3 regions of the Fervidobacterium sp. genome follow, and region 1 is predicted to be linked to each of the others. Evidence: riboswitches for the same ligand, from Rfam matches in the RefSeq annotation. Region 1 holds a riboswitch; each other region holds the start of a gene.
What was found. Region 1 has a riboswitch for cobalamin ahead of AC3M61_RS03460 (ATP-grasp domain-containing protein). Riboswitches for the same ligand answer to the same signal wherever they lie in the genome.
Positions count from the first base shown of each region.

Region 2: another riboswitch for cobalamin. It lies ahead of cobT (nicotinate-nucleotide--dimethylbenzimidazole phosphoribosyltransferase); the one in region 1 lies ahead of AC3M61_RS03460 (ATP-grasp domain-containing protein).
Region 3: another riboswitch for cobalamin. It lies ahead of AC3M61_RS08305 (ABC transporter substrate-binding protein); the one in region 1 lies ahead of AC3M61_RS03460 (ATP-grasp domain-containing protein).

Region 1 covers NZ_DBOLZL010000012.1:28,186-38,575, reverse strand. The annotation lists gene AC3M61_RS03490 (4-hydroxy-tetrahydrodipicolinate reductase) at 1-371, opposite strand, end outside; gene dapA (4-hydroxy-tetrahydrodipicolinate synthase) at 392-1,273, opposite strand; gene dapF (diaminopimelate epimerase) at 1,293-2,060, opposite strand; gene AC3M61_RS03475 (aspartate-semialdehyde dehydrogenase) at 2,047-3,063, opposite strand; gene AC3M61_RS03470 (YitT family protein) at 3,493-4,356, opposite strand; gene AC3M61_RS03465 (succinate--CoA ligase subunit alpha) at 4,323-5,174, opposite strand; gene AC3M61_RS03460 (ATP-grasp domain-containing protein) at 5,164-6,231, opposite strand; cobalamin riboswitch at 6,293-6,475, opposite strand; gene AC3M61_RS03455 (thiamine pyrophosphate-dependent enzyme) at 6,726-8,579, shown strand; gene AC3M61_RS03450 (2-oxoacid:acceptor oxidoreductase family protein) at 8,576-9,148, shown strand; gene AC3M61_RS03445 (2-oxoacid:acceptor oxidoreductase subunit alpha) at 9,151-10,390, shown strand, end outside.
Region 2 covers NZ_DBOLZL010000010.1:100,260-110,649, reverse strand. The annotation lists gene AC3M61_RS02660 (cobyric acid synthase) at 1-286, opposite strand, end outside; gene AC3M61_RS02655 (adenosylcobinamide-GDP ribazoletransferase) at 291-1,040, opposite strand; gene cbiR (cobamide remodeling phosphodiesterase CbiR) at 1,042-1,719, opposite strand; gene cobU (bifunctional adenosylcobinamide kinase/adenosylcobinamide-phosphate guanylyltransferase) at 1,716-2,213, opposite strand; gene cobT (nicotinate-nucleotide--dimethylbenzimidazole phosphoribosyltransferase) at 2,210-3,253, opposite strand; cobalamin riboswitch at 3,315-3,488, opposite strand; gene AC3M61_RS02635 (extracellular solute-binding protein) at 3,620-4,645, shown strand; gene AC3M61_RS02630 (HI_0787 family protein) at 4,798-5,493, shown strand; gene AC3M61_RS02625 (hypothetical protein) at 5,664-6,341, opposite strand; gene AC3M61_RS02620 (alpha/beta fold hydrolase) at 6,387-7,214, opposite strand; gene AC3M61_RS02615 (ABC transporter permease subunit) at 7,467-8,537, opposite strand; gene AC3M61_RS02610 (ABC transporter permease subunit) at 8,539-9,603, opposite strand; gene AC3M61_RS02605 (sugar ABC transporter ATP-binding protein) at 9,596-10,390, opposite strand, start outside.
Region 3 covers NZ_DBOLZL010000022.1:142,079-152,468, forward strand. The annotation lists gene AC3M61_RS08265 (DHH family phosphoesterase) at 1-690, opposite strand, end outside; gene AC3M61_RS08270 (purine-nucleoside phosphorylase) at 687-1,490, opposite strand; gene AC3M61_RS08275 (alanine/ornithine racemase family PLP-dependent enzyme) at 1,635-2,723, shown strand; gene AC3M61_RS08280 (YgiQ family radical SAM protein) at 2,710-4,419, opposite strand; gene glnA (type I glutamate--ammonia ligase) at 4,437-5,756, opposite strand; gene AC3M61_RS08290 (FeoA family protein) at 6,055-6,513, shown strand; gene feoB (ferrous iron transport protein B) at 6,519-8,420, shown strand; gene AC3M61_RS08300 (hypothetical protein) at 8,417-8,833, shown strand; cobalamin riboswitch at 8,874-9,041, shown strand; gene AC3M61_RS08305 (ABC transporter substrate-binding protein) at 9,100-10,008, shown strand; gene AC3M61_RS08310 (FecCD family ABC transporter permease) at 10,012-10,390, shown strand, end outside.

The DNA of each region.
Region 1 (10,390 bases):
ACCATAGCCGCATCCCAATCCTCGAAATAGCTCGCATATTCCTTTACAATTCTTTTTAAGATAGCGATTCCCGTTGAAAAGTTATAACTTTGAACCACGGGAACATGTTCAGATAATTCTTTCAGTCTTGCAAAATGCTCTTCGGTTAGCGCGGTTGTACCTATCACAAGTCCACAGCTGTATTTTCTGCACAGTTCAATTGTTTCAAAAACAGCATCAGGAGATGAAAAATCAATTATCACTTGTGGTCGCTCAATCTCTTCAAAAACCCCCCTATCTTTTCTCAAAACGCACAAATCACCTAACGATGAGAAATAACTTTGAATCTCCGCACCCATTTTCCCGTTTGCGCCCACTAAACCGTATCTTATGTTCACTTTGTTTGGTCTATTCATTCTATCGCCCCCAATTCCTTAAGAATCACCCTCAGTCTTTCTACAGTTGATTCCTTCGGTGGAACAAGCGGTAGTCTGAATTCGTTTTTAAGTAATCCCATCAAATGCATAGCCGCTTTAACAGGAAGTGGATTGGTTTCTATGAAAAGGGCTTTGAACAATGGGGTAAGCTCCATGTGAATTTTGAGGGCTTTTGAGATGTCAGCTGAAAAGATTGCATTGACCATCTCTACCATTCGAGCGGGAACAACGTTCGAAGCCACAGAAATTACTCCCTTTGCACCCGCGCATATCATATGAAATGCTCTATCATCGTTCCCTGAGTAGATGTAGAAGTCGAGGTCCTTTGTCAATCTGTAAATCTCATCAGATTGAGCAACATCTGGATTTGCTTCCTTTATTGCTTTTATATTTCGACACTCCACTGCCAATCGTGCCACGGTTTCAGGAGATATATTCACACCGGTTCGAGAAGGAACGTTGTAGATGATTATTGGAATGTCGAGTCTTTCTGAGAGATACTTATAGTGTGCGTAAAGACCTTCCTGTGTAGGTTTGTTGTAGTAGGGAGTAACTATTAATACAGCATCTGCACCAAACTTTTGCGCACTTATAGAAAGCTCCAATGTCTTTTTCGTATCATTGGTCCCTGTTCCAACAACAACTTGAGCCTTACCTTCACAAATTTCCTTTGTTAACGCTGTTAAACGTTCTCTTTCTTCAACTGTCAAAGTAGCACCTTCGCCTGTTGTTCCAGCGACGATAACGGCATTTACACCGCTTTCAATCTGCCATCTTAGAATCCTTTCATAACTTTCGTAGTCAACCTCACCGTTCATGAACGGTGTTACTATAGCTGTTCCAACCCCGTGAAACATACGCATCTGACCTGATGAATTACTCATGTTCGACTCCCCCTTCCAAATAAATTCCATCACTCTCAAAAAGCACATTGAGAATTCCGCCTTTTGTTTGAGCTGTTAATTTGTCTGGTATTTTGTTGTCACGAAGAATATAATACTTGACGAAATACGCAGTTGCCGTCGTTCCTGAGCCGCAGGATAATGTTTCTCTTTCAACACCTCGTTCAAACGTCCTAATCTCAAAGGTGCTGGCATCTAAGACATTAAACAAATTAACATTGGCATTGAACTTATGTCTAAGCAACCTTGCAATTTCCATATCGAACCCCCAGATTGCTTTTCCGACGTTCATAACAAGGTGTGGTACACCTACTGTAATCAATATCCCTGCAAAACCCGAAAGTTCTTCTTGAGGCACGAAATAATTAACCACAGGGTCTGGCATTTGGACAAAAATTTTCTCTCCGATGTATCCATTAAGCACACCTGCATTGGTTTCTATGGAGACTTTTCCAGAAACGTTGAAATTCTCTGAGAGAAATTTCAAAAACGTTCTTGCTCCATTTCCACAAAAAGTTGCTCGTTTTCCATCTCTGTTAAAATAATCCATAAAGAACCGCTTACTATGTTGTTCAACAAAGATAACTCCATCTCTGTCTTCGACAACTTCAAGCACAATCTTTTCTTTTGCCACATCGTTTAGAGTTGTCTTCGTCGTATCAACAACGACAAAAGTATTACCCGTAGCCGAGTAGTTGCAAATCAAACTAATTCCGAGCTTTCTTAACTCATCTTCCCTCAACTTCCCTCGCCTCACTTTCAAAAACTAAATCAGAATTCAGCTGACTGTGTAGCTTCAGAATCCTAACAGCATTCGTTGCAGCTCCAACTCTCAGGTTGTCTGCCACAACCCACAATCCAAATGTGTGCGCGTCAAAGAGCCTTATTCTACTAACGTGAACATAGTCGTCACCAGCTACCTCTATTGGTGTAATGATATCGTCATGAACTATTACATCCTCACCTGAAGCAATAGTTTCTACTAAGTCTTCCTTTGACATTATTGGGAAGAGAGTCCGAGCTACGACACTTTCCGAATGTCCCACCCTAACAGGAACCCTTACAGTTGTTGGGAATACGGCAATAGACCTTGAATTCAATATTTTCCTTGTTTCGTTTATCATCTTCCATTCCTCTTGAGATATATCATCTTTTAAATCACCTATGAGCGGAATGACGTTATGGGCTATCTGTCTTGGGAAAACCATATTTGTTGTATCACCGGCAAGTTGCCTTTCGTATTCAACAACTGCCTTATGACCTGCTCCAGAAACTGCCTGGTATGTTGAGACAAATATCTCGTGCAGATGGTATCTGTCGTGTACCCTGTAGAGCGCCAAGACCATTTGAATAGTTGAACAATTCGGGTTTGCGACAATTCCATGATATCCCTTTAGCAACTTCCCATTTATTTCTGGAACAACAAGCGGAATTTCTGGGACCATCCTGAATGCAGATGAGTTATCAATCACCGTTGTTCCCGCTTGTGCTGCAATTGGCGCGTATCTTCTTGAAACATCCGCACCAGCTGAGAAAAGTAAATAGTCAAAACCTTCCCTCATAGCTTCTTCTGTAAGAACCTCAACCATCACTTGCACACCTTTGAACGTTAGAGTTTGTCCAGCTGACCTTTCCGATGCAAAGAGCCTGAGTTCGGAAACTGGAACCTCACTTTTTTCAAGAACCTCGACCATCGTCCTTCCAACCGCCCCTGTTGCACCTACTATACCGACCTTGAACCCCATAAAGGATACCTCCTTCTTTTTGATGGATTGAAGAATTCATAAGGCTAATAAAAAAGCGGGCTACAGTTTTTCACTGTAGCCCGCCTATGGTAGTCTTTTGTTACTTGCTTGCGTTTGATTTTATCCCAAGCCAAACGCAAGCTGACCACCATAAAGCGGGCAGCTGCGTTTAGCTTTAGATTTCATATTGATTTCAACATTCATGAAGTTCTCAATTGATAAATTTTGATAATCAAGCACGTTATGACATCCTCCTGACTAAATTTCGTTAAATCTCTATTTTACTCGTTTTTTCTCAGTGTTTCTAACGTAACCTATTTGCCCTTATTATATCACAAAACTACCATACCTTGTCAATACATGATTTTAAATAAAAAAGCCCCCGTCAAAGGGGCGAAGCTATGAGCAAAGAGCATGGGAAGGGATTTACTATACAATCTCTTTGAAACCTTTTCCGTAAACGTATCTAGCCTCGTTTACAAGAAAGAAAGCTTTTGGATCAACAGTTCTGATTGCGTTTACCAATTCGTGAAGTTCTCGTCTTTTCAAGACAACCAACAACACATTGCGTGGCAGATTAGTATACCCACCTTTGGCTTCGAAAACGGTGCAACCTCTACCTAATTCTGATAAAACAAAATCCCTGATTTCGTCAATTTTCTCGGAAACGACCCATACATTTACGGAAAGCTCCAAGCCCTTCAGTACAAAGTCAATAGTTGTTCCGTTGACTATTATGGCAAGTATCGAATACAAACCCGTATCAATGTTGTAAACAAGTCCTGCAGCAAGACCTATGGCAAAGTCAATAAACAAAATTGACATACCAAATGGTGCACCAAAAAACTTATTCAATATTTTTGCGATAATATCAGTCCCACCTGTCGAAGCGTTCTGAGAAAACGCTATAGCCATACCAATGGCAGTTAATATATCCCCAAAGAATACAGCAAGAATCACGTCTTTACCTTGATACTTGTAAATAGGTGCTATCCTATCGAAGAAATCTATCAAAAAATTCAGCAAAAAAGTGCAGTATATTGTTTTAAAACTGAAGTCAAACCCTATTATCAAAAATGCTGTCAGAAAAAGTGTAATATTTATGATATACATCCAAATACCCACCGAAAGTGGGATTAATCTGTTCAAGACAATTGCAAGACCTGATGCCCCACCAGCCGCAATGTTATTAGGGATGAGGAAAATAACCAACCCCAGAGCTGTGAGGAATACTCCAAATGAGGAAAGGAAGTATTCTTTCAGCAATTTCTCCAAGCGTCTTTTACTTCCCACGGAAATTTCACCACCCTAACTCCTAATTCTTTTAGTCTTTGTTCCTTAAAAGAAACTTTTCCCCTTTCTCCTTCAATAATTGCTCCCGCGTGCCCCATACGTTTCCCTTCTGGAGCATGTCTACCTGCGAAGAAAGCAACAATGTTTTCTGGAGAAAATCCTATTTTTAATGCGTGCTCAACGCCTCTCACCTCATCTTCACCACCAATTTCACCGATTAGCAATACTTTTTCGTAACCTAGTTTTTTCACTATCTCAAAAGCTTCCGAAACATTTGTTCCCACAACGGGGTCTCCACCTAACCCAAGTGCTACACCGACACCTGGACCCTCGCTCAGATGTTTTGCCGTTTCATACATCAGCGTTCCACTTCTTGAAATGATGGCTACGTTTCCTGCTTTAAAATACTTTTCTGGCATGATACCAACCTTAACTCGTTCATGAGGGTTTATAACACCTGGGCAATTGGGACCAACCATTCTGGCTCCCTTTTCTTTTGCTAATTTCAACATCTTTAACGTATCATGAACAGGCACATGTTCAGTTATTATTACAAAATTCACCACACCATTATCAACAGCATCCTTAAACGCTTCTAAAACATTTTGAGGTGGCACGAAAAAAACAGCCGTATCTGGCTTTTCAAAACTCTCACCGAGACTTTGATAAACTGGTACACCCTCTATGCGCTGTATTTGTTTATTCTTACTCACCACACATACTACATTCGTTCCGTATTCAATCATCCTTTTTAGGTGATAGCTTCCATACCTTCCTGTCCCACCGTAAACGCAAACTCTATTTGTTTTACAAAACATCGCCAACCCCCCTACTTAAAGTTTTCGTGACCTTCTGAAGACTTTCAATTAGTTCTTTCATATCATTAACAGCATCAATATTATGTTGTTTCAGTAGCTCTCTTGCCAAAAACTCGTTGTTTCCAGATAACCTTATGTAAATTTCAAAATCCGGGTTCTCTTCTTTGAAATTTACGACACCTTTAGCTATTTCCAAACAATCTGTGATGCCCCCAAAGATATTCAAAACAGCTTTATTACTCAAAGATTTGACTTTTTTCAACGCCTCGTACACGCTTTCCATTGTTGCTCCTCCGCCTAAGTCACAAAAATTAGCCGGTTTGTAACCATATTCAACAAGAGCGTCTATCGTTGCCATGACAATGCCTGCACCACACCCAATTACGCCAATTTCTCCGTTTTCAAACGGCACGAAAGAATTTGTTTCTTCATCATCCTCATATGCCCACAATTGTCTAAATAACGCACTGTCGTCTACATGGAAGACAGCGTCTAACGCATAAAAATCCCCATCTTTGAAAACGAAAGGATTGATTTCTAATAAATTCAAGTCATATCTAACAAAAATTTCGTACAACTTCTGCGCAAATTCCTGAAGGTCTTTTGGAAGCTCGTATATATAATTTGTACGTAATAACTTATCAGGATACTTTAAAGCAAACTCCTCTATGTCTACACCACCAACCTCAGAATACACAAACACAACATCTCTCATATTTCTGTCAATCGAAAGTGAAATATACCTCTCGGTGTCATGAGGGATGTATTCTTCAACTAACACCCCATAAGGTTCTTCTCCTTTTATCTTCATCCCTAAAATCTTCTTGATGCCTTCAATACTTTTCTCTAAATCCTCGGCAACCACAATTCCGCCAGCTTTCATCCTTCCACCAACTAATACTTGAGCTTTAAGGACCTGTGGAAAACCTAGCCTTTCCAAGCACTTTGTTAAAGACTTTTCCTCTGCTAGTTCTTCAGACGTCACCAAATAGCTTCTTGGTACTCTTACTCCTTCAGCTCGCAGGATATCCTTTGCCAAATACTCGTGAATCTTCACAACATATACCCCCTTTCAGAAATTCAAAGAAAAATACCCCCAAAAATCGATGGTTTTTGGGGTGCCCATTCCCTTAAAGGCAGGTCTCCCGACTTGTGGATCATCCTACTCCCTGCGCCTTCCCAGCATTAAAGCCAGTGGCATTTTGCAGGTTTCGTCCCCACTCACGGTGGCCCGACCGTCCCGGATTTTCACCGGAGTTCCCTTTTAAGCACGTAAGTGCACCTTTAAGGGCTGGGGAATATTAAGTTTTTTCTTTTCAATAATATACTAAATCCTATCCTATGTAATTGCAACTACCAGGTGTTATTCACCAGAGACAATTATTGAATATTATCTTCTCATTCGTTGTTGTTTTTCAATAATTCATTCCTATGCTTGTTTTTGATTTATCAAATCCTTTAATTAAAATACATATGTAGACAAAGTCTATCTTTTTATGTTATAATAAGTTAAACCTAATTCACTAACTTCGACATGAGTGAGGTGATTGGATGAAAAACTTGGGAGAGTTGTTAATCCAGAAAGGTCCTTTTTCGGAAATTGTTATCGGAAACACTGCAATTGTGAGGGCGATGATTGAAAGCGGTGTAAGAGTGGTGACATCATATCCTGGTTCACCTACACCTGAAATAGCCGAAGCGATAAATGCCATACCAAAGGACAAAAATCCACTGTACTTCGAGTTTTCAACAAACGAAAAAGTAGCATTAGAAGTAGCGTTTGGCGCAGCAATCAATGGATTTACCTCATGTGTGTTTTTCAAAAGTGTTGGTATGAACGTGGTTGCCGATTCGTTTGTCCAGCTAAGTATGATGGAAATCCCTGGTGGGATGGTAATTGTAATAGGTGATGACCCGGGTGCCAACAGTTCACAAAATGAGCAAGATAACCGACATTACGCAAGGCTTTCCTACACCCCTGTCTTTGAACCAAAAGATGCGCAAGAGGTTTACGATATGTTCAAACAAGCTGTCGAATACTCTAAAAGGCTACGTTCTCCTGTAATTCTGCGCTTAACCACCCACACAGCCCACTTCAAACAAAAAGTCAACTTTGGAACGTTTATTCCCTCCCCACTAGGTTCTCCTGTCTTTGATGCTAAAAACAACGGTCCATACATTCCTATAGCTCAAAATGTTCCGGTGATGAAAAGAAGGGCACTTGAAAAACTGCAAATGTGGGCTGAGATTTCGGAAAAATATGCTTTTATAACAAACAACGGGAGTGAGATAGGAATTATAACAGCTGGACTCCCCTACCTTTCATTGCTCGATGTCCTGGGAGAGAATGTGAAAAAAGTAGACATTTTAAGACTTGGCATGGTTTATCCGTTGCCAAGGAAGGCAATAACAGAATTTCTTAAAAAGCACAAAATAGTAAAAGTTCTGGAAGAGTTAGATGATTTCATCGAAGAGAAGGTAAAAGCAATAGCCTTTGAAGAAAGGATAGATGTAAAAATCGTTGGGAAAACTGACATAGAAGAGTGGATTGGAGAATATACTCCAGAAAAAGTTTATTCAGTTCTTTCGAAATTTGCACCGGAGTTGGTCAGAAATATCAAAGTTCCAACCAACACAATGCGAGTTCTAAGCCGTCCACCACAACTTTGTCCGGGTTGTGGTCACAGACCTGTTTTCTATGTCCTCTCAAAAATTTTGAAAGAAAAAGATATATCTGTAGCGGATATTGGATGTCACACACTCGGCTTTTTGGAACCTTACAACGTAGGGCAAGTCCTTCTATCGATGGGTCACTCGACAGGAACATCATCTGGTCTTAGCATGTTCAACCCAAATAGAAAAGTTGTCGCATTTCTTGGAGATTCCACATTCTTCCACGCTGGAATACCGGGGATTATAAACGCCGTATTCAACAAGCACAACTTTACACTCGTGATTATGGAGAATGGGACAACAGCTATGACTGGTCACCAAGACCATCCTGGAAAAGTAATGAAGATCAGGCAGTTACTTGAAGCAATTGGTGTAAAGCATATTTGGGAAGTCGATACATACCAGCAAGATAAACTAGAAGAAATCTTGCGAACAGCTCTTGAAACAAAAGAATTCAACGTTGTGATTGCAAAACATCCATGCATGTTGAAATTCACAAGGGAAAGAAGAAGGAAGGGAGTTATAAAAGTACCTCAGATGAAGGTAACTAACAGATGCACACTTGCCGGTGTGTGTATAACTAAATTTGCTTGCCCATCGTTCCAAAGGGCGGATGATGGAAGCATCTTTGTCCACGAAGACCTCTGTATTGGCGATGGTTCATGTATGGTTGTTTGTCCATCTGGAGCGTTGGAGTTTGAAAAAGTGGAATCAGGTGGTGATGCGAAATGAGAAAGTTTGACATATTCCTCATAGGTGTTGGCGGACAAGGAATAGGTCTTCTGAGCGAAGTATTAATCCGTGCCATCGATTACAGTGGTCAAAAATGCATAGGTGTCGATACTCACGGCTTAGCCCAAAGGGGTGGGATTGTCTCTTCACACATAAGAATTGGGGATGCGAACTCTCCACTTGTGATACCTGGAGATGTTGACTTGGCACTTGCACTTGAAAGACACGAAGCTGCACGTGCGCTTAACTACCTGAAGGACGGCGGAACTCTTGTTTATTACAACACATCCTGGCAGCCATTATCCGTAAGGTTAGGCAGGGAAGGTGAAATAAAGGAAGAAGAAATTGAAAACGTAGCTAACACGCGAGGCGTAAAAGTATACAAAGTCAAATACGATTTGCCAGATGCGCGTATGCAAAACATCGCACTACTCGGGGTAGTTGCAAGAAACAACCTTATACCTGGTGTCGAACCTAAACATTATCTGATGGCTATGGAAGATTTAATGAATGAACGAATTTATACTGCGAATAAAGAAATATTCGAAAGGATTTTGGAGGCGATATGAGTATGGAAAAGAAGAGTGAGATTTCAATTGTATTAAGTGGTGCTGCAGGGCAGGGTATTCAAGCCGTAGAACACATTTTAACAAGAGTAGCAAAGGATTCTGGATTCCATGTCTTTGCAACAAAAGAATACATGTCAAGGGTGCGCGGAGGTAATAACTCAACGGAGATACGTATATCATCTCAACCAGTAAAGGCCTACGTAGACCGTATCGATATTTTAGTCCCTCTCAACGACAACGCTATAGAACGATTAAGACCACGTATCACGGAAGAAACGATTATCCTTGGTGAAAAGAAATATGTTGAAAATGAAAAGAACTCTATAGGCATCCTGCTTGAAGAGATTGCAGAAAGTTTTGGTAACAAGATATACGAGAACTCAGTAGCGATAGGTATCCTGGCTGGGATTATAAACGCCGAGGAAGATGCCTTGGTTAACAATATAAAAGCCTACTTTTCTAAGAAGTCCGAAGAGGTAGTTAAGGCAAACGTTAATGCAGCCCTAAAAGGTTACGAAATCGGTAAATCGTTAGGTCTAAGGTTTGAAATCACGCCTTCCGACGAAGTAAAAAAACAATACCTTCTAAATGGGTCCGAAGCAGTCGCAAAAGGTGCTATAGCCGGCGGTTGTAATTTCATATCATCTTACCCTATGTCACCAGCAACAACGGTATTTACAGAACTATCAAGGTTGTCAAAACAGTACGGTATACTTGTCGACCAAGCGGAAGATGAAATTGCAGCTGCCAATATGGCAATTGCTGCATGGTACGCAGGAGCTCGTGCAATGGTATCAACCTCCGGTGGTGGATTCGCGCTGATGACAGAAGCCATCAGTTTATCGGGTATGATTGAAACACCGATAGTTGTGCACCTTGGTCAAAGGCCAGGACCAGCTACAGGTTTACCAACAAGAACTGAGCAAGGGGATTTGAACCTCGTGTTATACGCAGGGCACGGTGATTTCCCAAGAATCATTTACGCTCCTGGAAATTTGTGCGAAGCCTATGAGCTCAGTGCAAAAGCGTTCAACATGGCTGATAAATATCAGATACCAGTTTTTATCCTCACAGACCAGTATTTTCTTGATTCGTTCTACAATGTCGATGAAATGCCGGAAGTAAACATAGAACGTTATATCATCAAAACCGATGAGAATTACAGAAGATACGCACTTACAGAAGACGGAATATCGCCACGTGGCATTCCTGGTTATGGAAAGGGACTGGTAAGAGTTGATA
Region 2 (10,390 bases), on a different contig from region 1:
AGTCGATGAATTCACCCATAAAATAAACCTGTGTTTTTCCCTCGCTTGGGACTATTAATATCGGATTGAATTCCATAATAGGTTCTTTTTCGCATGCAAGTGCCTGTATATATTGAGCTATTGCTATTTTTCCTTTACCATTTTGAATGTTGATAAACTTTCTTGACATGTTTTGGGATTTGAAAGGTGCTACGTTTAGACCTTTTTTTGTGAAGTATCTGCACAAAGCCATTGCGAGCGTTGATTTTCCAACGTTCGACATGGTACCTGCAATCATTAAATACATCTTCTCACCTTCCAAGGGTATGGAATATATAAAATGTTAATAAGACTACCATTTGGGATATTAAACAACTCCCACCAAGTACATCGCCTGTGATTCCACCGATTTTAATTTCCGAGACTCTGGAGATTAGGTAAGCCATGGTTATGGTTAAAGTCAGAGAAATAAAAAACATTAGCGGACTAATGAAGATTAATGGGGTTAAGAAAAGCATTGAATATACTGTGTAATGCTTGTTGTGCGGAAAAAGCATAGCACCTAATCCTTTTGGTTTGGCAGGTTTTGAAAAAGTGAGCAAAAGTACCATTTCATATCTTCCAAAAACCGAGGCAAAAAGGAAAGCTTGCCAGTCTAATGTTGACATGAGTTGGTAAAAGAGCAAGACGTAAAGTATGCCATAAAAGACAGCGAATGGTCCAACGTCACCTTTGGCCATAATCTCTAGTCGGCGTTCTTTGTTTGACTGGTTCAAAAAGCCGTCGAACATATCAAGAAGACCATCGAAATGGAAAAGGTCAAAGAAATAGTATCCGATAGCCATCGCTCCGAAAACGAAAAGTAATTTGTAAGTACTCAAGGAATTAGCCAATACAATTGCGAAGGAATAAATAGCTCCGGGAATGTATCCAATCGCGGGAAAATAAATTGGAATTCGTCTAATTCTTTTTTCCCACTCATCAATATTTTTAATTTTGACAGGTAACCTTGAGATAAATGATAAAGTAAGTAAAAAGTCAGTGAGGAGCTCTTTCCACATGCTATTCAACACTCCAATGGTTATAAATTTTGTTTTTGAATTCCTCCCACAATGCTAAGGACTCCACCAATTCATCTTCATTAAAAATTTCAAAACACAGGTACTTTGCCCTGAACAGCCTATCTGAAAGCACTTGGTAAGCATTCTCAAGTGTTTCCCACTCAAGTTTCTGATGGTCTTTTCCGTCCTTAACACCCATAATGTGAATTTCGACAATGTTATTCACAAAGTCGTTTTCTACTTTCTTTCCGAGAATGTGATGCCCGATGTCAAAAACGGTCCGAGAATGGTTAAATACATGCTCTTTTAGGTTTTCAATAGAAATCTTTGGGTGTGATAAAAGACTATGGAATAATTCTTTATCTCTTTCCGTGCAATCTCCGAAAGGATGTAGCACATAATTTGCTATATCCAAGTTCATTTCAAGATATTTAAATGCGTTTAAAATGTTTGTAAGGTTATCTGTTGGAAGATGAACAGTGTATTTTATTCGTTTTTCCAGCGCAATTTTGCGTAAATGCTCTTTTTCTTGCTCAAATAATCTGTAAGTATCATCATCCCAAGTGTAAACGAGTAGCTCGATGAAATCAAAATTACGAAACTTTCGAGTTATATACTCAACATTCTCATAATAAGTGCCAGGTATGACCCAGGATGTTGTACCTAATAGCTGGCTCATTTAATACGCACCCCTATTCCGGAGACAACAAGGTAGACTTCTTTTGCAAGCTTAGCCAGTCGTGTGTTAGTTTTTCCAAGCATTTCGGCATACTGCCTGGCTGTTGGGTTTTCAGGTATAATTCCCCAACCAACTTCATTGGTGACTACGATAACCTCGCATTTTATATTGGTTAGAACATCTACAAGCCTGTCAATACGCTCCTGAACATCAAGTTGATAATAGTAAAGGTTGCCAAGGTAGGTTGTAAGGCATTCAAAAAGGATAACATCGTACTTGTCATCTATATTTTTGAGAACTTCCGTTACATTGACAGGTTCTTCGAAAGTATCGAAAAGCCCCTTTCTTTCAGCTTTATGCTTTTCGATTCTCAACCTCATTTCGTCATCAAACGGAACGCCAGTTGCCAAAAATGCTCGTTTGGTGTATTTTAAAGCTAGGTTTAGTGCAAACGTACTCTTACCTGATTTCATTCCGCCAGTTACAAGTATCAAACTGAATCACTTCCTTTAGATACACCCGCATCATCGAATGTTGCCATTTCTCGTATCATCTTTATCGCAGCCTCTATAATGGAAATCGCTAAAGCTCCTCCAGTTCCTTCACCAAGTCTCATATCTAAGTCAAGAATGGGCCTAAGGTTCATCGCATCAAGTAAAACCTTGTGCCCTTTCACCTTAGATTTATGACCAGCGAAGACAAAATCAAGCACCCTAGGTTCAAGCTTCCAAGCTATCAGGAGAGCTGCAGTCGTAGGGAAACCATCTACAACGACTGGAATATGTCTACTTGCTGCCTCAATGATAAATCCTGCCATCTGACCAATACAAAAACCTCCGACTTTCTCGAGTACATCAATAGGATCTTTGGCATTGGGTTTATTTACTTCCATAGCCTTTTCCACAGCTTGACGTTTTCTTTTTAATGCATCGTTGTTGATAGGAGTACCTATGTCCAGAATATCTTCTATATCAAACCCAAAAGCTACGGAAATAGCTGTCGCTGTTGTAGTATTACCTATCCCCATATCGCCAACAACAAGAAGGTCTGCACCTTCTTCTATTGCTTTTCTTGCTATCTTTTTTCCATTTTCAATACATTCGATTGCTTGTGTTCTTGTCATTGCAGGACCTTTGGTAAAATCAGCTGTACCATAACCAATTTTTGCATTGATTAACTTTGGATGTGAAAATTCAAAGTCTCCATCGACTCCGGCATCGACCACGTAAACATCCGCTCCAACATGCCTACCAAATACGTTTATAGCCGCACCACCGTTAAGAAAATTCAAAACCATTTGGTATGTAACTTGTTTTGGATAAGCAGAAACTCCTTGTTCAACAACACCATGGTCGGCAGCGAACACATAAATTCTCTTAACTTTCGGAAGTTCTGGCAGCACTTTGTTCTGAATTAGTCCCATTTTCAAGGCGATTTCTTCCAAATATCCGAGACTACCAATCGGTTTTGTCAAATTGTTCAAACGTCTCATGATACTATCTTTCAAAACGTTTTCAAACCTTTCTTTTTCCATACTTACCCCCCTTTTTTGCTTTTAATCAAAGAAAAAATTTCCCAGACAGCCCGAGCTGTCGGGAATTGATTCCCACATAGTCGGTCTCCCGGCTTGTGGATCATCCTACTCTCCGCGCCTTCCCAGCTCGAATCAGAGCCAGTGGCGTTTATGCGGATTTCGTCCCCACTCACGGTTGCTGGGCAGCCCCGGATTTGCACCGGTGTTCCCGTGCACTATGTAGGTTGTGATTATTCGTTTGTTTATATTTTAACTTAAAATCCAAGAATTTTGCAACATTGCTTTCTTTTGAAATTTTGAGTTTGTGCTATAATTATTAAAGATAATAAGCCTTTTTCACAAATTTAGGTGGGAGGAGGAAGGATTATGAAAAGACTTTTCTTGGTTACCTTTGTAGTTGTGTCTATCCTGACCGTTTTCTTACTTTCTTCATGCAACAAGTCAAATGTTTTGCGCATCTACAACTGGGCAGATTATATTCCAGAGGAAGTTATCCAACAATTTGAAAAAGAGTACAACTGCAAAGTTATCTACGACGCATTCGCGTCAAACGAAGAGATGTTTGCAAAGATTAAATCGGGTGGAACAGGATACGACATCGTTTTCCCATCGGGTGACCACGTTAAAATGATGATCAACGAAGGACTTTTGGAAAAACTTGACTTAAGCAAAATACCAAATTTCAAAAATATCGATCCACTCGTCTTATCCAAAACAACATATGACCCAAATCACGAGTATTCAGTCCCATATATGATGGGCACTACAGGTTTGATAGTCAACAAAAAATACCTCAAAGACTATGAAAAATCTTGGAGCATATACGAACGCACTGATTTGAAAGGCAAAATGACACTTCTTGATGATATGCGCGAAGTTTTTGGAGCAGCTCTGAAATATCTTGGATATTCGGTGAACACAACAAATCCGGACGAAATCGAACAGGCAAAGCAGGTCATATTGAAATGGAAAGAAAATATCGTCAAATTCGACGCAACTACATATGCACAGGGTGTTGTAAATGGCGAGTTCTGGGTTGTGCACGGATATCCTGAGAACGTGTTCCAATTGATTCCCGAAGAAGAATTAGAGAATTTTGAGTTCTTTGTTCCAAAGGAAGGTGGAACGCTCTGGATTGACAACATGGTAATTCTAAAAGATGCCAAAAACAAGGACTTGGCATACAAATTTATAAACTTCATTCTGAGACCCGAAATTGCAGCTCAGATATCTGACTATTTGATGATACCATCTCCTATCACCGAAGCACAAAAATATAAAGAAGTTGATCCACTCTACACGCTCGACGAACTTGGTAACTGCGAAATAATAGACTACATTGGAGAACATATTGATCTGTACAACAAAGCCTGGGAAGAGATAATCAAATAATCAAAAAGCAAGCTAAAATGTAGATAACAAAGCGGGGCTCGTAAAGAGCTCCGCTTTTTTTGTAGCAATCTTTTGCAAATACTCTGGAACAAAATAAAACTATTTGTTGTAGAATAGTGATAGCATGTAGAAAACACCATAGAGGTGGTAAGATGATAAAGATATTCAAAGAACAAGTAGAGTCAGCTATTAAGTTATACGATTTATCTAGCGAACTTCTGAACATTGAGAAAGCACTTAAAAAGGTTAGAAACACATTCCCGGATTTCACACTGCAATCTACTCTTGTCAAGGTTGCGGTTGTGAATTCACTTTATAACACCAATATCTTCAGAGTGTATGATGTTGCCTATCATATATCAGAAGTTGTTTCGCAGGAAGGGATTACTTTAGAACCTGAATTTGTGGATAAATTGTCAACCGTTGTGCTTAGAAGTAATGGAGACAATGGAAAGGAAAAACACTACATAAGCTTTTCTTCAGCTTTAGCTCATATTTTCTTAAGTGATAAACTCCCTATCTACAATTCCGTCACAACCCGTATGGTGGCTTACCACTTAAACGAGGAAGTTAAAGCTGGCAAGAAATACACAACATACACTGATTTTTATCATGATTTTTATATGCTTTTAAATTCGCTGGAATTTAAAACCTCCGTATCGGAATTACACAAGTACCTTTGGATTTCAGGAGAATACAGGAAGTTGAACGGTATAAAGCCGTGGGAGAACCCAAGTAATGAAATCAACCCTGATTTGAAAAAGTTGTTCAAGAAGGGTGATGAAAATGTACAAAAGCTTTTGAAAGATTTGATAAAAGACCTTTATGGACCGTTGTTTTTAGAGTAGGCATCGTTTAAGCTAACTGCTCTGTCAGCATATTTTACGGTTCTTTTCACATACAGCAAACTAAATCCCGGTTTAGAAGTTGTCTGCGATATTATAGAAGAAACTAAAAGAATATCATCTCTCAGTTAGTCACAAACAATTATCAATGAGATTTCATCTTTCCTTTCAAATTAGCGAAAAAAATACACAAATAAAGCTAATAAGCCTATTAGGGATAACCCTATAACAACATTCATCCATCCAGGCAGACCAGAAAGTCCATAAAACGCTCTTATTTCTGGTAAGTTTCTGAAAACGTTGACAATGTCCTGCCATGTGAATCTTTCTGTCTTTCCAACAGCGATAAACAGATTTCCAGCTTGTCCGTTAGGCGCGAAATATCCTACAAGGTAGTATTTTCCTGTTTCTGGCAAAGTTATCGTCTTTGTAATATGGATCCAAGAATTTGTATCTGTTACAGGTTCATAGAAAGCTTGTGGCTGGTCTGTTGATTCGAATAGAAGTACCCCCATACCATCAGGAATTTCAAATGGCAAATTGTTTGTTTTTGGCAATCCCGGACCTATGACTGCAACTGCTGGCTTTAATTCTTTGTATTTATCAGTTTTAGGTGTACCCACCTGAAAATACAAACTCTCGCCTTTTTTGCCTTGGAATGTCAACCACACAAAACTACCATCCTTTTCAAGGACTTTGTACAACACTTGCGAAATCTGTATATTGTTTATTGGAATAGCGTTGGATATATTTGCACCGGACATATTCGAAACTACCAGTGCATGGGAAAAGATGAGTATTGAAAAAACAATAGATATAAGAAAACTTATGTGCTTTTTCATATGCACCATATAAATCTTCTCCGTTCGCGTTTTAATTAACCTATTGAAGAATTTTTATACTTTCCAGTTTCTAACAAATGTACTTATCAAATAACCAATTTCTTTCGGCTTTTCAACTACAACTGCATGTCCTGAGTTTGGAATTGTTAAATGCAGAGCATTTTTTACTTGTTTGTAAATCTCTTCGCTAAATTTCTTTGGTTTTATATTATCTTCTTCAGCCGAGACAATTAAAACTGGAAATTCAAAATTCTTAATTCTTTCGAGCAGGTTCAGTTCATTTAATCTGAGAAACGCCTCGAGCAGCCTTTCTGCGCCTTCGTAATTAAATCCTGTGAGTCTTGAGACAATAATCTGGGATAGATTGCCAACAGAATTTATATACAGTTCGCTATAAACATCCGAAAGCCAGCTGTTGACAAAAATTTCTGGTCTTCGGCTCTTGGTACCATCTTTCCATCTTAAAACTTTGCTTTCCATGACTTTGTCAGTGCGTGCTGTAGAAGTGATAATCATCATCGACTCTACGTACTCTGGATACTTTGCTCCAAACAGCATACCAACTTCTCCACCATACGATGTGCCAATAAATTTTGCCTTTTTGATGCCAAGGTAATCCAAGAGCTCTTTTAAATCTTCCACATGCCTTTCAAATGAACATTCTTCATCTACTGCACAGCCAGAACCCCACTGACAGCGGAAATTATGAAACAACACTGGAATGTTTTTTGGAATGTTTTTTGAAAAAACTTTCCAACTTTCATAATGCATGAATATACCATTCAAAAAGACTACTGAAGTCGCTTCATCGTTCACATCACAATGATTCACATATTCGTATTCAATCTTTATGCCGTCAGATGTCAAGAATTCACTACCCATATATTCTCACCTCCACAGAGCGGCCTGATGATTATACACAGAGAATTTTTGAACTCGCAAAAAGCTCAGAACCTTCCTGTCTAATTATTCTTTCAGGAAAAGAGGTTTTGTTTACTCTAACCGCGCTACCAACTTCCACAGGCAAAGTAATGATTTCGTATTTGTACAGGAAGTGATTTAAGCAGGCAACAGTAGCCAACTTATGAAAAAACGGGGGACTCATCCCCCGTTATCCTTTTTTGAAATATTCAATCAATGTCTTGCCTTCCTTGCTTTCCAACCGTGCATTGCAAGTGCAAATGCGATAACAGCATAAGCCATAAATTCTCTGAAGAATTCTCCTATCTGTGGTTGTCCGAACAATCTGTTACCTGCGCTCGGTGCAACGACAAAGAGTGTATGGAAAAGTATTACACCGATTATCGCGTTCCATATGGAAGCTTTTTGAACGGATGCACCACCAACCAAGAGTGCGGCGATTGAGAAAAGACCTATCTGCTCATGGCTGTTGTATGTGTTTATCGTTCCTATGTCTTGGAGATATATGACCTGCCCAATTGCTGCAAGAACGGTTGAGTAAATAACTGCTATAATTCTTGTTTTGTCGACGTCAATACCTGCGGTCCTTGCAATATGCATATCCTGACCAACCGCTTTGAAATCCTGACCTAGTTTCGTCTTCAAAAGGAAGGTTATGAATAAACACAACCCCACTACAAATAGAAGCGGGACGATAAATATGCTTACATACTTTATATTCACAACGAATATATTATTCAACGCTCCAGCAACCGTCCCATAAAGGTCTACAGTATTTCTCAAACCCACACCTTGTGGTAAGAGCATATCTGTCTTCGAAAATGGTATTAATGAACCAATAAAGAATAAGAATATGAGCTGATAAACACCATTTGCAAAGAACCCAAGAATCATAGAAGTTATCATCTCTCGTCCTTTTGCCCTGTTTAGTGTTAAACCAACAAGCCAACCAAGAAAGATTGAAAGTAAGCTTGCGATAATCATTGACAGCAGAATACCTTTTATACCCGTGATGTTCCAATCCACAACGAAAAAGAGTGCAGCTTGAGCTGCCATAGCACCCAAGACTATCGCAAAATTCAAGCCAAGCCCCGCAACAACTGGTATTATAAGTGCAAGGACTAAGAATGTATTTCTACTAAGTCTTCGAACAACTTCGGATATCAGGAACAAAGGAGGAATCTTTGCTGCAATAACTGCCCCTAAGGTAAGTACAAAGAAAGCTATGGGAACTATATTGCTCAGAAGGATTAATTTTATTCTGTTTTTTACGTTCTTTTCCATATCAGTTTGCCTCCTTTGGCGCGCGTGTCAGTGCGTAGAGTATCATGCCATTACTGACTATGAGTCTCATAACCTCGGTAATATCACCACGTGTTACTTGGCTCAGCACTGGCAACGCGACAGTCAGAAGAGTTTGAAAGATGACTGTTCCCATTACAACGTTTGTTATAGTAGCCCGCCTTATTGAAGCACCACCTATTAGAATTGAAGCAACCGCTGGAAATGTCATAAACAAAGGTGCCTGGTAAAGTTGTACAAAACCATAGCTTTGAGCATAAACAATGATACCTATACCTGCCAAAACCGTTGACAGGATAACCGCATTTCTTCGCGCAGTTCTTGGCTTTACACCTGAACTAATCGCGTACATTTCATTTTGACCTACCAAATCGATAGACAATCCCGCCCGTGTTTTGAAGAATAAATATACAATGAAACACATTAAGGCAAAGAACAGTATCAAACCAGTTGGAAAGTATAGGTCTCCAAAGATTCTAAACCTTAGAAAGTTGTTCAAAACTTTATCAAAGTATCCCTGAAGTGTTAGCGTATATCTCAATCCCACGCCACCAATTGCCCATACCATCTCAGGATTTCTAAAAGGAAGCACAAGCCACATAATGGACATAAACGCAACTATCGAGTATCCAACATATGTTTCCACCATCATTTCCTGACCACGTACCTTGTCAAGCAACCAAGCGTATATCCAACCAAAAATCAGGTTAAAGCCTATCGAAATAACAACTGCCACAAAAAATCCGATAGGTCCCATTATCTGATTTTCCATGACAATAAGCATTCCCAACAACCCACCAATAATACCAACGGGCAACCCAAAGTTCGGACCTATGCCTGCTCTAATTGTTGGAAGCATAGCAAGAACTAATACACCGTTCATACCAATCCTCACCAATGAATCACTTATCAACCCTGGTATTGAAACTGTAGTAAATGCAGCTAAAACAAACAAAGATAACAAGAAAAGAACGATAACCAATATTGGGATATCGATTTTCTTAAAAATCTGAGTAACCAAGCTCTTTATATCCATAGTCTCACCCATTTACTTTTACCTCCTTTAACTCGCCAGCCATAGCTAAACCAAATTCAACATCTGGAGCTGTTGGTGGTAGGATTGCAGCGAGCTTACCTTCAGCAACGATTGCTATTCTGTCACATATAGACTTCAATTCTGCTAATTCACTTGAGGTAAGTACGATGGTAATCCCATGCTCTCTGTTGAGTTTTACTAAGTAATCAAGCACAAGTTTTTTTGCACCGACATCTATTCCTCGTGTCGGCTCTGATACAAACAAGAGCTTTGGATTCAATGTAAACGCACGTGCAAGACAGACCTTTTGTTGGTTACCACCGCTGAGTCTCCTTACAGGTTGTGTAGGTCCTTTACATCGGATGTCCAGTTCTTTTATCAAATTCTCTGCATGTTGTCTGATAGCTTTTCTATCGTATACAGTAAAGCCCAAGAATTTCTTTGTAAACATTCCAAATGCTGTGATAGCGGTTGCAACTATGTTCATTTCAACAGACTCGTCAAGTAGTAAGCCAACACCCCTGCGGTCCTCAGAAACATAAACAATTCCGCTCTTCAATGCATACATCGGAGAATTTAACTGATAAGGTTTTCCCATATAATTTACATCACCTTCGGCAGGGTAGAGTCCAAAAATACCGTTCGCAATTCCGAGCTTACCCTGACCAGCCAATCCACCAATTCCTAAGATTTCTCCCTCTCTTATATCAATGGAAAAATCTTTAACCTCTTCACCAGGCATATGAACTTTCAGATGCTTTATCGACATTATTACATTATTTTCACTTATCTCTTTCTT
Region 3 (10,390 bases), on a different contig from region 1:
TTTCGAAAGGTAAGAATAGACTATCTGTCCATCGTTTTCTGTTCGGATGTGTTCCACCATCGTTGAGAGTAGTTTGAATTGCTCAATTCTTTTATTTTCGAAAATCCTTGAAACCAGATATGCTTTTCCGCCCATAGATACAAGTTTTGTCGCATCTGCAAAGACAGTTTCGTCAGCATTGGAGTATCTGAAAAAGCCTGTATCCGTGGCTATTCCCATAAGGTTGATTGTGGCAAGTCTTTCATCGTACGGCACCCCAAGTTCCGTGTTAATCCTGAGAACCATTTGGGCTGTAGAACCAAACCTTGTGTCAACCCAATTCAGCGTTCCAAAAAGTGTATTTGTACCATGGTGGTCAACTACAGCCGTTCTGACTTTTCCAAGAGACTCCTGAAAACGCCCAATCCTATCAGGACTTGATGCATCAACAATTAGCATAAAATCTGGTTCAAAACCGCTGTTGATTACTTCATCGTAACCCTTAATAATATTTGTCTCATCAAACTCGTAGAAATACCAAGGAATTCTCCAATCAATACCCGCCAATACTTCCTTGCCTAGTTTTTGGAGCCCCAACGTAGCGCTCAGAACTGAGCTTATATCATCGCCATCAGGCATTATATGTCCAACAACCAAAACCTTTTTAGCAAGATTAAGTTCGCCTACTATTGAAAGGAAATCGCGATTCATTCAAGCACCTCCAAAGCTTTCTTAACTACTTGTGTAAATTTTTCCTTGACCTTGTTAGCGACCTCAACAACTTCCTCATGTGACAAAGGTTGGTCAAGTATACCGGCTGCCATATTTGTCGCACAAGAGAATACTAAAACTTTTATACCAGCGTGTGCACAAACGATTACTTCTGGAACTGTCGACATCCCTACTAAGTCAGCTCCAAGTTTTCTAAAAGCTCTTATTTCCGCCGGTGTCTCATAAGTAGGACCAGTTACAGCTAAATAGACTCCTTCGTTCATGTCTGGAAAAACGCTCTTTACTTTTTCCATCCATGTTCTGTCAAAAGCTCCAAGCATGTCTGGGAACCTTGGACCTATCTCTTCATCATTCGGACCTCTCAGAGGATTTCGGAACATAAGGTTTATAACATCCTTAACCAAGACTATGTCACCAGGCTTGTAACTTGTGTTAATTGCACCTGCAGCATTTGTGATAAGCATCCGCTCTATTCCGAGAAGTTTTAGCGTGTGTATAACGACCTTTATATCACTTGGATTCCAACCTTCGTATATATGAAATCTACCATTCAAAACAACGACCTCTTTACCGAAGAGTTCACCGAAAATTAATTTTCCCTCATGTCCAGGTGCAGTAGAATAAGGAAAATTTGGAATATCTTTGTAGTTTATATGTGTAGCGTTCTTTACCTCATTAGCCAAAAAACCTAATCCGGAACCAAGTATAAGTGCTATCTTGGGTTTTGAAGAAATTCTCAAAGCTATATACTCATATGCTTCTTTTACTCGCCTATCCACGAAAATCCCTCCTAGAAATCTCTTTGCATTATCTCATTCTTGTTTTAAAATTGAGTTGTAGCTTTCATTTTTCATCTTATTATACCACAACTTCTTTAAAACCAAAGCCAAAAAAACGTGAAAGATTGAAAGGAGGAGCAAGTTATGATAAAACCAGAAACACGATACCCGCGTATGATAATAAATCTTTCCGCAATAAGAGAGAACGCTTCAAAAGTTGCTCAGCTTTGCCATTCAAGGGGCATAGAACTTGTTGGAGTTACGAAACTTTCGCTTGGAAATCCAATAATTGCAAAGGTAATGCGCACTGCTGGCGTCGACAAAATTGGAGAATCTCGGCTGAAGAATATTCTAAATCTTTACCAAAATGGTGTTCCAGGTCCTTTCCAGTTGCTAAGGATTCCAATGCTCTCGGAAATTCCCCAAGCTGTTCGTTTGGTAGATGAATTCCTGGTTTCTATGCCTGAAACTGCTTTTGAGATTGATAAACAAGCAGGAGAATTAGATAAAAACGTGAGCATTATTTACATGATAGATGTTGGAGATTTAAGAGAAGGGGTGTGGTTTGAAAACGCACTTGATGAAATTCTCTCAGTTGCGGGAAAACTAAAGCACGCTATTTTAAGAGGAATAGGAACAAACGTTGGATGTTACGGTGGGGTTTTACCAACAAAAGAAAATATGACCGTGCTTGTAGAAATCGCGAAAGAACTAGAATCTAAACTTGGATATAAGTTGGTAATTAGTGGTGGAAGTACAGTTACGCTTAGTCTTTTAGAAAATGGTGTTTTACCAGAAGGAATTAATCAATTCAGGGTAGGGGAAGGCATAATACTTGGAACCGATGCTACGGGAGACAGGGATATTCCATATCTAAGACAAGATACAGTAATTCTGGAGGCTGAAGTTATAGAAGTAGATTACAAACCGTCTGTTCCTGTTGGAGAGTTGGGGAAAGATGCGTTTGGAAGAACACCACAATTTGAAGACAAAGGATACAGAAAAAGAATTATACTTGCCGTGGGTGAGCAGGATGTTAAACCCGATGGATTAATACCTCTTGTAGAGGGCTTGCATGTTCTCCACGCATCAAGTGATCATTTGATAGTCGACACAACAGAAAGCACTGAAACATTTAAATTAGGAGACATTGTTCGTTTCAGAATGAGCTATGGCTGTGCATTGAGAGCTTTCACAAGTCCATATGTAGAAAAAGTCTTCATCGAAGATTGATGATGTTTTCCTTTAGTGCATTTCTAACCTTGTCTCTTCTTTCGACGTAAATTTCTTCACCAGTGAATGGGTCAAAACCAGTGTAGTATATCGTTGTGCTGAGTGTGCCAGGAGTAGGCGTGAATATCTGCACTTGCTGAGGAACATAACCAAGGTGTTTCTTTATGAATTCCCTTAGGTAAATGTTTTCCTTTTCACTCTCCCCAGGGTGAGCAACTATGAAATAACCAATAACGTATTTCTTTTGTCCTTTTCTTTTTGCTGCTTCTTCGAACCTTTTTTTGAACTCTAAGAATAACTCAGCAGAAGGTTTTCTCATAATTTTTAGAACATACGGATGAGCGTGTTCAGGTGCTAACTTAAGTTGCCCTGATGTAAAATCAACCAAAGACGATATTATGTAGTCTGCGTTTTTTGAAGCAAGAATCAAATCATGTCTTATACCAGAGCCTACGAATACATGTTTTACCCCTGGGATACTTTTAACTTTCTTCAAAAGTTCAATGAATTCATCAGTTGCGTCATTTTTACTTTCCCCCGACAAGGATAACTTACAAACGTTAGGTGCTAGACAACTTCTAAGACATTGGCCTTTGGTATTTCTAACCGGACAAGACAAACCAAACATATTTGCGGTTGGTCCACCAATGTCAACAATAGTTCCACGAAACTCAGGCATTCTGGTGAGAATCTTAACTTCTTCAATTATTGAATCAACTGAGCGTGAAATAACATGTGTTGTTTGGTGATTTGTTATTGCACAGAATGAACAGTTTCCAAAGCAACCTCTCACAGCTGTAATGGAAAACTTTACAGTTTCTATAGCCTTTACCGGCCCTTTGGCAAGATAATAAGGATGAACTCTCCTGGTATATGGTAGCAAATAAAGCTCATCTAACTCATCTTGTGTTAAGGGCAAAGCTGGAGGATACTGGATAACGTATCGATTGTCGTGCTTTTGAACAAGCACTACCTTTTTCAAAGGTTCGGTATTTTCGACCATTATCCTATAAGCTTCTGCATACTTTCGTTTATCATTTACAACCTCTTCATATGATGGAAGATGAATGAGATTCAAATTTTCTTTTAAATCTAAACCTTCCAAAGAGCTCTTCCATATAACGGTTCCAGAAATACCATCAAGGCTCTTTCCCGCAGCTATCCTTTCAGCTATTTCCAAGATAGCGCGTTCACCCATTCCGTAAACTAAGATATCAGCCTTTGAATCCAGAAGTATCGACTTTCTAACCTTATCACTCCACCAATCGTAATGTGCAAACCTTCTGAGACTTGCCTCAATACCGCCAATAACTATTTTTATATCCTTGAATACTTGCTTAATCCAGTTCACGTACTGTATGACTGCCCTATCTGGACGCTTGTTATTAACACCACCTGGAGTGTAGTCATCACTTTTTCTTTTCTTACGTGACGCTGTGTAGTTTGCAACCATTGAGTCTACGTTTCCTGATGTAACCCCAAAGAACAAATTAGGTCTTCCAAGCCTTTTTATATCATCTGGACCTTCCGGTTGTGCTATTATTCCTACCTTGTAACCCCTCGCTTCCAACAGCCTACCTAATAAAGCAACTCCAAAGGACGGGTGATCCACGTAGGCATCACCCGTCACTAAGATAACATCTAAACTTTTTAAATTTCGCGCTTTTATTTCTTCCTCTGTCGTTGGTAAAAACATCTTTAAGTCAGAATTTTTCATATATTCTCGTATTTCCTTCTCTCCCATTCAGTGACAGTGGTTGAATATTCCCACCATTCTCGCTCTTTCAATTTTAAGAACTTTTCCCAAATATGTTCGCCAAGGACTTCTCTAACAAGCTTGCTATTTTCAGCCTCGTTTAGTGCTTCTTTTAAATTCGCAGGTAGTCTGTAAATACCACGTTTTTGCTTTTCACTCTCGGACATCTGATAAATGTTTTCCTCAACAGCCGCCGGAGGTTCTATCTTGTTCTCAATCCCGTCCAAACCAGCTGCAAGAATTACAGCAAATGCCAAGTACGGATTGCATGATGGATCCGGAGACCTGTACTCGATTCTCGTTGCTTTTCCTCTTGCTTTTGGTATCCTTATCAACGCTGTTCTGTTTCCCTTACTCCAAGCAATGTTCACGGGAGCCTCATAACCAGGAACAAGCCTTTTGTAACTGTTGACCGTTGGGTTTGTTATCGCCGTTATTTCTCGCGCATGTGCAATCAACCCACCTATGAAGTATTTCATAACTTGAGACATCCCATCAGGAGTACTTTCATCATAAAAGGCGTTTTTCCCATCAAGTGTAAATAAGCTCACATGAACATGCATTCCGCTACCATTTACACCAAAGAACGGTTTTGGCATAAACGTTGCATAGAGATTGTTCTTTATTGCAAGCGTTTTTATTACAAGCTTCACAGTCTGAACGTTATCAGCTGCAATAACAGGTTCTGCGTATCTAAAATCTACCTCGTGTTGTGAAGGTGCAACCTCATGATGAGTAGTCTCAACATCCAGTCCCATTTCCTCTAAGTGAACAGATACTTCCGTCCTGATATGCTCTGCAATATCAACTGGTAGAAGGTCAAAATAACTACCGCTGTCTAAGAACTCGAAAACGGGTCTGTTATTTTGTCTAGGAAGGATGAAAAATTCAACCTCTGGACCTGCGTAGGGAATGAACCCCATTTTTCGAGCCTTTTCTTCAACAAGCTTTAACCTATATCTTGGGTCACCATCAAAGGGATGTTCGGAATCGCTGTAAACATCACATATAATTCTCGCACTTCTGTGACCGTCAAATGTCCAGGGAAGCATAGCAACAGTTCTCAAATCTGGTTTGAGATACATATCAGATTCATGAAGCCTTGCAAACCCCTCAACTGAAGAACCATCAAACATGATACCCGATTCTAAAGCTGTTTCGAGTTCATCAACAGGGATTTCAACATTTTTCATCATCCCGTTTATATCCGTAAACTGCAATCTTACAAACCTGACCTGGTTTTCTTCCACAAACCCAAAAAGCTCCTCACGAGTCATCTCTTTGTTCGACGCCATAACTTTCCCCCCACCTTTCGTAATCTAAAAATAGTGAGTAAAAACGCGTAATAACAACTATAACTGTATTTTATCACTTTCACTATTGGCAGTCAATTATAACCACACATTTCGGGTAATTTCGTCCAACGCAAAGTTAACACAAAAAAGGAAGATGCGCTATGTATCAAAACATTTTTCGTTGACACTTTTTCCTTTCCCCTTTATAATATTATTGAGAATTATTCTCAATAAAACTCTGAAATCATCCTTCCTAATTCCAAAAAGCGAGGTGAGATATGTGAAACTGTCAGAAGTGCCTGTTGGTGCCAAAGTAGTGGTTGAAGATGTAGAAGAATCCGAAATTTCGCCAAAGCTCAGAGCCATTGGCATCTTGCCCGGGGTAACGATAACAGTAGTAAAGAATGCGCCAATGGGTGACCCGAGGATGTACAAGGTTTTCAACAAACTTATAAGTTTGAGGTACTCAGAAGCAAGTCTTGTTGAAGTCGAGATACTTAAAGATTCAGTTATACCTCTTTCAAGTGCCATCCCAGGATTATATAAAGTAAAACAAATTCTGGGAGGGTACGGTATACATCGTTGGTTATCGAAAATTGGAGTAACAGAAGGTTCAATTATCAGATTACTTGAGGATAGAAGGGTTGCTACGGCGCTGGGAACCTTTGATATCGGATTTGGGAAGCTTTCAAAGATACTGGTAATAAGCGCTGAAACTCAATCCGAGCAAAGGAGTTGAAAGCTATGGTGATAACTGTAGGCTTATTGGGCAATCCAAATGTTGGAAAGACTAGCCTTTTCAATAGATTAGTGGGAGCGAGGCAGTATGTTGCTAATTGGCCCGGGGTTACAGTTACAAGGATTGAGGGAGCTACAGCTTACAAGGACTACACTTTACATTTTGTCGATTTACCAGGTGTTTACAGCCTAACGGCTACATCTGTCGACGAAAAATTGACAAGAGATTATCTACTTTTTTCTCCACCAAATGTTACTGTCGTTGTGATAGATAGCATGAGCCCTGAGCAAGGGATGTTTTTACTCTTAGAAGCTTGCGAGTTAGGATTAAATGTAATCGCAGTCTTTAATGCCATTGACGAAGCGAAAAAATTAGGAATAAAGATTGATAAATATTCGCTTGAAAAATTTCTCAGAGTTCCAGTAGTGCTTACATCTGCCCACACAGGCGAAGGAATTGAAGAGCTTAAAGAAAAGATTGTGGAATCCTTCAGAAAAACAACGAGACCTATCGTAATAGATTATGGAAACGAAACTGAAAAAAAGATTAAAGAAATAGAGCAATGTGTAGAAGAAACTTTCAATAAGAGATTTACTGCAATCAAAATCATTGAAGGCGACAAATACGCAAGGGGTTTTTTGAAAAAAGATTGTCCGAACGATATATTAGACACGATTTCTCAGGAAATCAGAACATCAATACCTTTGACGAAATACGAATACATAACAAACGTTGTCCAGCTTTCGATTCAAAGAACAGACGAAACACTTACAGTTACAGAAGCACTCGACCACGTTTTGACACATAAGTATATAGGTATTCCCATATTCTTGGCTCTAATGTACTTGGCGTTCAATTTTACTTTCAAGGTATCGGAACCTTTGGTAGGGTTACTTGAGTACCTTTTTGAAAAAATCGCAGATTCTGTAGGAAGTGAAACTATAGTAAGTTCATTAATATCGCAAGGAATCATAAGTGGTGTAGGTAGTGTTTTGGCTTTTGTCCCAAGTATCTTTGCGCTCTTCTTTGCACTTGGAATCATGGAAGAGAGCGGTTATCTCCCACGAATAGCCTTTTTAGTCGACAAGTTGATGTATTCATTGAGATTAACCGGTAGGTCTTTCATGACATTGCTGTTAGGTTTTGGGTGTAACGTAAGCAGCGTCATGGCAGCCCGCGGGTTAGCGGACGAACGCGAAAGAGTTACAACTATCTTGGTTTCACCTTTCATTAGTTGTAGTGCAAGGATTCCCGTGTATTTGCTAATCGTAAGCATTGCATTTCCGAACCACAAAGCAGAAGCGTTTTTTGCAATATATGCTTTGAGTCTTCTTCTCACAGCTTTCTCATCGAGGATAGTAAACAAAGTTATCCTGAAAGGACAATCCGTACCTCTTGTTATGGAATTACCTAGGTATAGATTTCCTAAGCTCTCAAATGTTTTGACTTACGTCTGGAATAGAGGAAAGCATTTCCTTGAAAAAGCTGGAACGATTATTTTTGCTGCAAGTATTGTAATTTGGGCGTTAACTTATTTTCCAGGTAGAGGAAACGTAGATAACAGCTTTGTTTCTATGCTTGGAAAATTCCTTCAACCATTGTTTGCACCTTTAGGATTTTCATGGCAAATAGTGTCAGCTCTTATATTTGGCGGAGTTGCAAAGGAAGTCATAGTATCTTCACTTTCCCAATTTTACGGCAATGTGTCTAATATTCATTTCGACCCTCTCGTAGGTGCGACACTAATGACCTTTATACTTGGTTATATGCCATGTTTTGCTACACTTGCAGCAATAAAAAGCGAAACGAACAGTTCAAAATATACATTATTTGCAATCTTTTACAGTCTTGCTATTTCCTACCTGCTTTCGTTGGTAGTATACACAGTAGGAAGGTGGATATTATGAGAAGTATCAACAGAATGCTTGCAGTGATGTTAGTTCTTTCCGTGGTAACTTTCGTTTTATACGTTGCCGAAGGACAATACGTATTCTCCTTGGTGATACTGTCGTTTATGTCCGTTCTAATATCAGGTTTCCAAGAATTTGGAAGTAATGCGTACACTTTTAAAATCGCACACTTGTATGTTGCAAGCATACTTTTCTTGATTGCTGCAGGATATGTATTCTTCGCGTTCGCATTTTCTATAGTTAATATCCTTATAGACGAAGAAATCTATAAACCGAGTCCTGGGGACCTTATGCTCCTAATTACAGGTGCATACTCAATTATATACGTGATCCACTTACGAAAATCGGCGTTAAAATCTAATAGAACAGGTTCAATAAATACAGATGCCAATAAAACCTGTTGTCACTGATTAATGGTGGTAGTATAATAGTACCTGAAAACAAGTTAAAATAAACCTCCCTTCGTATGTTCAAGGGAAGTCCGGTGAAAATCCGGCACGGGGCCGCCACCGTGAGCGGGGACGAAACCTGCAAAATGCCACTGGCTTTAAAGCTGGGAAGGCGCAGGGAGTAGGATGATCCGCGAGTCGGGAGACCTAACATACGAAGGAAGGTAGCCATCCACCACGTAGCCTGGGGATGGCAACAAATTTTTGCAAAGAGGGAGGGTTTTTGTATGGTCAAGTCGTTTTCTCTTGATTCTCTGAAAAAGCTTTTCGTGATATTCATGCTTATTGTAGGAGTTCTTTCATTTGCTATTGCGGTCGTTGATGATGCCGGAAGGATTGTGAATATTCCAATGCCACCACGAAGAGTTGTCTCGGCTGCCCCAAGTGCGACAAGATATCTTCAAGCTCTTGGACTCGAAAACCGTATCGTTGCTGTTACTACTTGGGATAGCTACAAAAAGGCAGAGGATATAGGGAACATGGTGCCTTTAAACATCGAAAAAATTTATTCTCTCAAGCCGGATCTCGTTATCATGTTTGGTGGTTTCCAATTCCCAGAAGTGGAAAAGCTAGAAAAAGCTAATCTCACAGCTTATGTTTTAAACGCAAACACTTTAACAGATATAATTAAAGCTGTTGGTCAACTAGGGGCGATTTTCAATGTCAAAGCCAAGGCTGACAAAATTGTCTCTGAGCTCAGAGATAAGATGAAAGAAATGGGTCAAAAAACTTCAAAAATCCCATTGGAGAACAGACCGACCGTGTTTTTCACAATAACCACACCTGATGAAAATGCAAAACAACTATGGACAGCAGGAACTGGTTCGTACATGAACGAACTCATTGTCATCGCCGGTGGTAGAAATATAGCAGCTCCATACACGGGAAATAATGGATGGTTACCTGTAAGTTGGGAATGGCTTGTTAAAAACGACCCAGATATCATAATAATAGGTGCATACGGTGACCCAAAAGAAGTCGAAAAAGCCGTGAAAAACCATCCAATAATGAAGAATTTAAAAGCAGTAAAACAAGGTAAAGTTTTTGTAGTTGATGGTGATGAAGTTAGCCAAGCAGCGCCACACTTGTTTAATTATCTAGATGTTTTCTACAGTTTCTTCTACGGAGGTAAGTAATAATTGGCTAGGGACAAAAACTGGTTCCAAACGCTGGGGGGGTATTCCCTCCCCTTTATTTTCGTCATTGTATTTGTTTTCAACTTGTCCTTTGGAACAGTGTATGTAAGTCCTTTAAAAATATTTCAACTTCTCCAACAAGAAAGCGCTGAGAAATACATGGTATGGAACCTAAGATTTCCAAGGGTCTTAATGGCAACATTAACAGGGATAGCGTTATCGTTGGTAGGAAACATATTTCAAGCAATAATGAAAAATCCACTTGTCGACCCTTATCTTATTGGAACATCTGCCGGCGCTAGTTTTGGTGCTCTGTTAGCAATATACTTTATTGTAAACTCTATTGCATATGTGAGTGTTCCTACGATGAGTTTTATCTTTG